4 regions of the Pseudomonas sp. TE3644 genome follow, and region 3 is predicted to be linked to each of the others. Evidence: riboswitches for the same ligand, from Rfam matches in the RefSeq annotation. Region 3 holds a riboswitch; each other region holds the start of a gene.
What was found. A riboswitch is a leader RNA that binds a small molecule or an ion and turns the genes downstream of it on or off. The one in region 3 is predicted to bind cobalamin.
Positions count from the first base shown of each region.

Region 1: another riboswitch for cobalamin. It lies ahead of cobO (cob(I)yrinic acid a,c-diamide adenosyltransferase); the one in region 3 lies ahead of cobW (cobalamin biosynthesis protein CobW).
Region 2: another riboswitch for cobalamin. It lies ahead of ACZ9GA_RS16890 (OprD family porin); the one in region 3 lies ahead of cobW (cobalamin biosynthesis protein CobW).
Region 4: another riboswitch for cobalamin. It lies ahead of ACZ9GA_RS12975 (HoxN/HupN/NixA family nickel/cobalt transporter); the one in region 3 lies ahead of cobW (cobalamin biosynthesis protein CobW).

Region 1 is NZ_JBWBQF010000001.1:845,613-847,808, forward strand. It holds gene ACZ9GA_RS03805 (PQQ-dependent sugar dehydrogenase) at 1-661, opposite strand, end outside; cobalamin riboswitch at 915-1,141, shown strand; gene cobO (cob(I)yrinic acid a,c-diamide adenosyltransferase) at 1,273-1,884, shown strand; gene ACZ9GA_RS03815 (cobyrinate a,c-diamide synthase) at 1,881-2,196, shown strand, end outside.
Region 2 is NZ_JBWBQF010000001.1:3,857,175-3,859,370, reverse strand. It holds gene ACZ9GA_RS16890 (OprD family porin) at 18-1,340, opposite strand; cobalamin riboswitch at 1,484-1,676, opposite strand; gene ACZ9GA_RS16885 (hypothetical protein) at 1,775-2,196, opposite strand, start outside.
Region 3 is NZ_JBWBQF010000001.1:4,315,844-4,318,039, forward strand. It holds gene cobW (cobalamin biosynthesis protein CobW) at 1-953, opposite strand, end outside; cobalamin riboswitch at 1,051-1,241, opposite strand; gene ACZ9GA_RS18945 (cobalamin biosynthesis protein) at 1,610-2,005, shown strand; gene cobM (precorrin-4 C(11)-methyltransferase) at 2,064-2,196, shown strand, end outside.
Region 4 is NZ_JBWBQF010000001.1:2,942,082-2,944,277, reverse strand. It holds gene ACZ9GA_RS12980 (helix-turn-helix domain-containing protein) at 1-390, shown strand, start outside; adenosylcobalamin (AdoCbl) riboswitch at 869-1,006, shown strand; gene ACZ9GA_RS12975 (HoxN/HupN/NixA family nickel/cobalt transporter) at 1,012-2,067, shown strand.

The DNA.
Region 1 (2,196 bases), 3.5 Mb from region 3:
CGGTCACGTACAGCTTGTTGCCCGAGGGGCTGGCGATGACATTCTTGGTCCAATGGTGGTTAAGCGTGCCGCCCGGCAGGTCGGTGACCTTGGTGCCCGCCTCGCTGATGCTGGTGGCGCCCGTCTCGTAATGAAAGCGCAGCAGGGCATCGGTGTCGGCCACGTACAGGTCGTTGCCCACCAGGGTCATGCCGAACGGCGAGTTGAGGTTGGCGATAAACACACTGCGGCTGTCTGCCACCCCGTCGCCGTTGGTATCGCGCAGCAGGGTGATGCGGTTCGGGCTGGGCACACCGGCGCCGGCCTTGCCCATGACCTTCTTCATCACCCAGCCCTTGATGCCCTTGCTGTCATCAGGCTTGGGCGGGGCGTTGGTTTCGGCCACCAGCACGTCGCCGTTGGGCAGCACATACAGCCAGCGCGGGTGGTCCAGGCCATCGGCGAAGGCGGCTACCTGAGTGCCCTTGGCTGCCTGCGGTTTTTCCCCGGCTGGCCAGCCGATGGCGTCGGCGATGTTCACCGTGGGGATCAGGGTCTTGTTGGGGGCTGGCAATTGCGGGTGCGGGCCCATGCCGTCGGTGACGTTGAGCTTGGAATGCTCGCCGCAGGCCAGCAGGCTGGCAGAGGCGAGGATGATCAGGGCCAGGCGGGTCTTGTGCATGTTCGTGTGCTCGCTGAAGGCTGGGCTTGTCTGCTGTAGAGGCCCGGGCTGGGCCGGTGGTTCAATGTAGCCGCTGCCTGGCGGCAGTGTGGGAGCGGGTTCTACCCGCGAAAAGGCCCACCCGAACTTCCTGATGCACCGCGGTGTACTTTTCGTGGGCAGAGCCCACTCCCACAAAAATAGTTGCGGCTACGCGATGTGCGGGGGCTGGCCTGCCCCACCTTTAATTGACCTCCCACCCCCAACCCTCTAACCTTCGCGGCGTGTTCCAGGTGCCTGGCAGCCCGTGGGCTGGCCAGGTGAAACAGGGAAGCCGGTGAGGCGCCGCAGGCGTGCGAGCCCGGCGCTGCCCCCGCAACGGTAAATGAGTCAAGGCCGCGCATGGCGCCACTGAGCCTGATTGGGTTCGGGAAGGCGCGTGGCCAGGGTGTGCATGCCCCGCTCATGAGCCCGGAGACCGGCCTGGAACCCCTCTTGGCAAGCCCTGGCGCTTGCCGTCCATTTTGTTCTGTCGCGCGGGTGAGAGCGGCATTGACGAGTCTGTGCTGCGCCCGTTCGGGCCGCGGCTTTTCGTCGATGTCGCCTGTGTGCAGGTGTAGCGGAGAGCTGCGATGAGTGAATCCCAGGAACGTGAAGAACGCCATTTGGCGCGCATGCTGCGCAAAAAGGCAGTGATCGACGAGCGTATCGCCAACTCCCCCAACGAGTGCGGGTTGCTGCTGGTGTTGGGCGGCAACGGCAAGGGCAAAAGCAGTTCGGCCTTCGGCATGCTGGCCCGCGCCATGGGCCACGGCATGCAGTGCGGCGTGGTGCAGTTCATCAAGGGCCGCAATGCCACCGGCGAAGAACTGTTCTTCCGCCGCTTCCCCGAGCAGGTGCGCTACCACGTGATGGGCGAGGGCTTCACCTGGGAAACCCAGGACCGCCAGCGCGACATCGCCGCGGCCGAAGCCGCCTGGGCGGTGTCGCGTGAGTTGCTGCGCGACGAATCCATCGGCCTGGTGGTGCTCGACGAGCTGAACATCGCCCTCAAGCACGGCTACCTCGACCTGGATCAGGTCATGGCCGACCTGCAGGCGCGCCCGCCGATGCAGCACGTGGTAGTCACTGGCCGTGGCGCCAAGGACGAACTGATCGAACTGGCCGACACCGTCACCGAAATGGGCATGGTCAAGCACGCGTTCCAGGCCGGCATCCGTGCCCAGAAGGGCATCGAACTATGACCCAGCCGCGTCACTGCCCGGCGGTGCTGATTGCGGCACCCGCCTCCGGTCAGGGCAAGACCACCGTCACCGCGGCGCTTGCACGCCTGCACCGCAACCAGGGGCGCAAGGTGCGGGTGTTCAAGTGCGGCCCGGACTTTCTCGACCCCATGATTCTGGAACGGGCCAGCGGCGCACCGGTGTACCAGCTGGACCTGTGGATGGTCGGCGCCGAAGAGAGCCGCCGGCTACTGTGGGAAGCAGCGGGGGAGGCTGACCTGATCCTGATCGAGGGCGTGATGGGTCTGTTCGACGGCACCCCGAGCAGCGCCG
Region 2 (2,196 bases), 460 kb from region 3:
GCGGCTACCGGGCGGCGTCAGAACCTTCCTGTCAGCGGGTACTCCACCGCCAGGCGAATCTGATCGCCATCGAGCTCCGCCTGCGCCGTGTTGCCCCGGTGCACATTGTGCTGCAGTGACACGCGCATGCCCTTGGCCACGCCGTCCTGCACCACATAGCGTGCCTCCAGGTCCCGTTCCCAGTGCCTGCCGTGGTCGCCGTAGCCCAGGTAGGCATAGCCGCCGTCAGGATCGACGTGGCTGCCATCGATATGATCGCCGCGCAGGTAGGCGGCGCTCAGTGTCAGGCCCGGCGCCAGCAGCAAGGCATAGCGCGCTTGCCAGGACCGTTCGTTGGGCGCGTTGAAGTCCGACATCTGCACCGCGTTGGTGAGGTAAATCGCCCCGCTGGTGACGTAGTCGAACGGCGTGTTGCCGTGCACCTGCTGATACCCCAGGCTGACACTGTGGGGCCCGTGGGCGTAGGTGGACATCAGGCTCCACGTGGTGTTGTCGATCTGCCCCGACAATGCCTTGCCCTGGTCGGTGGTGCGGTACAGGTTGAGGTTCCAGGCCAGCGAGCTGTTGCTGTCGATGACCTGCGTGACCGTCCCGCCCAGGTAATGCTGGTCCCAGGTGTCCTCATAGCGCGAGGTGAACAGGCTGGCGCGCAGGGTATCGCTTGGCGTGTAGACCACACCCGCCAGGTCAAGCGCATTACCCTGCCTGGCGCCGGAGTAGTTGACCACAAAGCCCTGGTCATGACTGCTGGCGTTGCGCGCGGTGCTTTCGGTGAAATGACCGGCGACGATCTTCACCTGCTCCAATTCCTGGCTGCTCAGGAACAGTCCCGTCGCCGTCTCGGGCAGCAGGCGGCTGTCGGATGAACTGAACACCGGCGTGCTCACCCGCTGCTCGCCGTAGGACAGCACCGTGGAGGACACGCGCAGCTTGAGGGCCGCGCCGCCGCGGCTGAATTCATCCTTGGGGTGGCCGTCATTGTCCACGGCCAGCAGGCGCGCCTTGCCGGCGCGGCCGCCGCCGCTGTCCAGCTGCCGGGCGTAGTAGGCATGGGCGTCTACCCCCACACCGATCACCCCCTGGGTGAACCCGGATTGCAGCGTGCCCATCAGCCCATAGCCCCATTCCTCGGCGTAGCCGTTGCGCTGTGCGCGGGGCTTGTAGGCATTGCGGGCCGCGCCATTGCTGGCGCCGTGACGGTATTCGCGGTTGTCGTAGACGGTGCGGTTGAGCAGGCTCCAGGTGCTGTCCTCGATGAAACCGTTGGCTTGCGACTGGGCAGAGTCGCCGAAGGCGAACGGGCTGGCGAGGGCCAGCAGGGAAGCGAGGCGGGGCAGCATGATGCAATCTCCATTTGAACGGTACACGGGCAGGGTGTACCGCCGGGAAACACATCAACGCGCCTTGGGAAAAGCACGGCACGGCCGTGTGCGGCGCCAGCGCAGACGGCAGGGGATGTCCTTCCCGGACACCCCGCCGGTCAGTGATGTTGCGTTGGCCGGCAGGTCTCCTGACTGATGCGTCATGGCCCGGCCCCGCCTTCCCGGGTAGGCCCAGTGGCATGAATGGAGCGGGCTCGGCATCTACAGTTGCGGGGGCAGTTTCGGTTGGCGCCAGCTGCGGCGCCGCGAATTCCCTATTAATCCCATTTGGAAACCGGCGGCGCGATGGTAGGGGATCAACGGCTTGGGATAAACCGCTAATGGCGTGCGCAAGGCAGATTGGCCCTTTGCAAGGGGGGCTTTATTATTTCAAAACATTTCACCGGCTGAGCTTAGGCGCCGGGGTAGGGCGCCAGTAGTCGTTTTACCGTCAGCGCCAAGGGCACAGTGAAGACGAAGTGCGACATGAACCCACCAATGATGGTCGCGGGGTCGAAGTAGTCCGGATGGTTGTCCGAGGCGATCGAGATGGCCACGTGCATGGCAACCCAGGCGATGATGGCGTAGAACAGCGCAATGAACGTCGCTTCATAGCCACGACGACGGAAGTACGGCCACACCGCGGCAAACAGAACGCCCCAACCGATGGCGAACGCGAAGTGAATGACTGTGCCCAGTGCGTAAGCCCAGATACCCAGCCCTTCCTGCACGCCCTTGCCGAACACCAGCCCCGTGGCATTGCGCGGGATACCGGCAAGCGGCATCAAGTGCTGCACGCCCACCCAGACCAGTGCTTCGTAAATCCAGATGCACA
Region 3 (2,196 bases):
TGCTTGTCGAAGCGCGTGCCCACGCCCTGGATCAGCAGGCGCATCGGCTTGCCGGGGATGGCGGCAAAGCCCTTGACCCGCAGGATGCCGTGCTTGACCACCAGGGTGGTCAGGGCGTCCAGCAGTTGCGCTTCGGGGGCCTCAGGCAGTTCGATGGAGATCGAGTCGAAGGCATCGTGGTCGTGGTCGTCGTGATCATCGTCGTCATGGTGATGATCGTGGTGGGTCAGGCGGCCGTCGATGTGCTCTTCGGACTCGGCGCCCAGGCCCAGCAGTACGTCCAGCGGCAGGCGGCCGCTGCTGGCTTCGATCACCTTGACCGCTGGCGGCAGTTCTTCGGCCACTTCGCGGCGCACGGCGGCCAAGGCTTCAGGGTCGATCAGGTCGGCCTTGTTGAGGATGACCAGGTCGGCGCTGGCCAACTGGTCGGCGAACAGCTCGTGCAGTGGCGATTCGTGGTCCAGGTTGGGGTCCAGCTTGCGCTGGGCGTCCACCTGGTCCGGGAAGGCGGCGAAGGTGCCGGCGGCCACGGCCGGGCTGTCGACCACGGTGATCACCGCGTCGACGGTGCAGGCGCTGCGGATTTCCGGCCACTGGAAGGCTTGCACCAACGGTTTGGGCAGGGCCAGGCCGCTGGTTTCGATGAGGATGTGGTCCAGGTCGCCGCGGCGGGCCACCAGCTCGCGCATCACCGGGAAGAATTCTTCCTGCACGGTGCAGCACAGGCAGCCGTTGGCCAATTCGTAGACGCGGCCGGTGGCCTCTTCTTCGGTGCAGCCGATGGTGCATTGTTTGAGGATTTCGCCGTCGATGCCCAGCTCGCCGAACTCGTTGACGATGACCGCGATGCGGCGGCCCTGGGCGTTGTCCAGCATGTGGCGCAGCAAGGTGGTCTTGCCCGAGCCCAGAAAGCCGGTGACGATGGTGACGGGAAGCTTGGCCAGTGTTTTCATCGGATGCCCTTGGCAGGATGGCGGGCATACGGGACGAGAACCGCGGGTGCCGGGCACGCGGGTGCATTCGCCACCGGATCACCCCGCCCGGTTGAAGTGGAAAGTCTGTGTCGAGGCAGGTCTCCTGGCTCGCGGCACTGGCCTGAGGCCGACCCAGGCGCCTTCCCGCGCGCGGCGCAGTGGCATTGCCTGGGTGCATACCGCTTACAGTTGCGGGGGCAGCTGCGGCTTGGACCGCATTCCCATCTTGGCTCCGCGGGGCGGAGAACCTCGAAGGTGCAAGGCTACGCAGTGTGGGGGGGAAGGTCAATCGTGGGGAGTGGGGATTGCGGTAGGGCTTCTGGGTGCCTGGCTTGGGTTTTTATGGCGCCCTGGAGATCGAGCGCCGCCCGCGCGGCGCTTCCCGGGCACGGCCCGGTCCTACAGTTTGTTTCGGCCAGTTTCGTCTGTGAGATCTCCCGGGATCGCCCTGGTGGCACCAATAGAGATCTGCAGTGAACCAACAAGGCGGCCCCGGGAGATATCACTGGCATAATTGGCCCGAAACAAACTGTAGGAGCGGGCTGTGCCCGCGAAGCGCCGCGCGGGCGGCGCTCGATCTCATGAACACCAAAAACCCCAAGCCAGGCACCCCCTAGCCCCCCAAAGGATCGACAATGCCCACCCTCTACGCCGGCCTAGGCTGCCAACGCCACTGCCCCATCACCGAGCTGACCACCCTGCTCGACACCACCCTGGCCCACCACAACCTCACCCGCGCCGACCTGGCAGGGCTGGCCACCATCGACCTCAAAGCCAACGAACCCGCCCTGCTCGAACTGGCCCGCGCCCTGAACCTGCCCCTGACCCTGTTCAGCACCGCGCAACTGGCCCCCTTCGAACCCCACCTCACCCACAAATCCGCCCTGGCCTTCACCCACACCGGCTGCCACGGCGTGGCCGAAAGCGCCGCGCTGGCACTGGCCGGGCCCGGTAGCCAGCTGCGCGTCAGCCGGCAAAAAAACGCCAAGGCCACGGTGGCATTGGCACAAGCGGGCCCGATTCCCGGATAATCACCGCTTCGCACTTGAATTTCGCTCAAGCAGCATTCGTTTTCTTCAGGATTTGCACATGACCGTCTACTTCATCGGCGCCGGCCCCGGCGACCCGGAACTGATCACCGTCAAGGGTCAGCGCCTGATCCGCCAGTGCCCGGTGATCATCTACGCCGGCTCCCTGGTGCCCGCCGCCGTGCTGGAAGGCC
Region 4 (2,196 bases), 1.4 Mb from region 3:
CAGGTATTGGGGCAGTTGCCGGGAATACGCTCGTCGCTGCCCACGGCTGAAGGAAAAATAGCGCGAGCACTGAACTATATGCACGAGCATTTCAGGGAATCACTGACTATCCCTCAGATGGCTGAAGCTGCCTTCCTGAGTTCATCGGGCTTTCAGCGCATGTTCAAGCGTCACACCAATACCACCCCTCTCGAGTATCTGGTGCGTCTGCGCATTGGCAAAGCATGTGCGCTCCTGGTTTCAACCGAGTTGACCGTCAACGCGATCGCAGGCGAGGTGGGTTATCAAAATCTTTCGCTGTTCAACCGACAGTTTCGAAAACTCAGGCTGGAACCGCCTGGACAATTCAGGAACCGTCACAGACGCTTGACCGGGACCGCTGCAGACTGAATGTACGAACCGGGCACCGGATCCATCGGCATGGCGGCACCCCTGCCTTGGTGGGTTTGAAGGTGATCGACCTTCCGTTCGACACCGCAGCGCGGGCACTGGGCACCGCCGGACGCCCATGAGGTGGGCGGTCCCAATCCGTTCGACGCCGGTGTGGACCCGGTCAGCAGTTCCACCCACAAAACCTTACCGGGGCACCCCAAGCACGGGGTTGGGGCGTCGTGTCGAGGATGCCGCCGCCCTGCAACTGTCCTCGACGGACAGATGCTAGGAGGGCTGCTTGGAAAGGGCTGAGGAACTTCGTTTACGCTGTCGGGGAGGCCTGTCGTCACAGGATGGGGCGGATGACCCATCAATGCGAGGCGGTCGCGCCATATGATCCAAAGCTGCAAGCACCCTCCGCCATGGATGCATGGCTAAGATTTAAGCTCCAGAGGACAGATTTTACTTAATGCGTGAGGCAGGGGAGTAAGCTTCGCACGGTGTTAAAAAGCATTGCCAAGTGAGAAGCCGGTGTAAGTCCGGCGCGGTCGCGCCACTGTTACTGGACAATCCAGAAGTCAGACCTCGCTTGGCGTTCCTCAACCTATAGGGCGCGTTTACCCTGACAGGTATTTTGTGATGATTCGACATCTCGCGCAGGTCTTCTGCGATTCCAACAACCCTGTGCGCACAAAGCTTTGCGGCATTTACGCCGTGCTGATCGCCATCAACGTCGTCGCCTGGCTATGGGCGCTCGCCGCCTTCCATGGCCACCCCGTGCTCCTGGGAACAGCATTGCTGGCCTACGGCTTCGGCTTGCGCCATGCCGTTGATGCGGACCACATCGCGGCCATCGACAACGTGACGCGCAAGCTGATGCAGGAGAAGAAACGGCCGGGCGCCGTGGGTTTCTTCTTTTCCTTGGGGCATTCTTCGGTAGTGGTCCTGGCCTCACTGGGCGTGGCGCTGGCAGCCTCAGTGATGAGGGACCGGTTCGAGAGTTTCAAGGCCGTCGGTGGTGTGATCGGCACTTCGGTGTCGGCGTTATTCCTGCTGGTCATCGCGCTTATGAACCTGCTGATCCTGCGCGCCATCTACAAGGCGTGGCGTAACGTGCGAAAGGGTGGCGTGTATGTCGACGAAGACTTCGACCTGCTGCTTGCCGATCGCGGGCTGCTGGCCCGTATATTCCGCCCGCTATTCCGGCTGATCACCCGCAGCTGGCACATGTACCCCATGGGGTTCCTGTTCGGCCTGGGCTTCGATACCTCCACCGAAATTGCCCTGATGGGAATTTCAGCCAGCCAGGCGTCCCAAGGCCTGTCACCCTGGTCGATCATGGTGTTCCCGCTGCTGTTCAGCGCTGGCATGTCGCTGGTTGATACCCTGGATGGCCACCTCATGCTCGGCGCTTATGGCTGGGCTTACATGAAGCCCATCCGCAAGATCTACTACAACATGACCATTACCTTGGTGTCCGTGGTGGTGGCTGTGGTCATCGGCAGCATTGAGGCCTTGGGGCTGATCGGTGACAAGCTGGCATTAAAGGGTGGACTGTGGGATTTCATTGGTACGCTGAATGACAATTTCGGCATGCTGGGATACCTGATTATCGGTATTTTCATTGTCAGTTGGGCGGTGTCGGTACTGCTGTACCGGCTACGCCGCTTCGACGACCTCGAGGCTGCCCACTAGCGGTGGCCGCCAGTATTTGTTCCATTGGGAACGCCCAGTCAACGAGTATTCTACCGTCGGCCAAATCTACTTGCCGCCCGGCTTTGCCAGGGCCAGGTCGCGGTGGCAAATATCGCTCTAGTCTGGCCT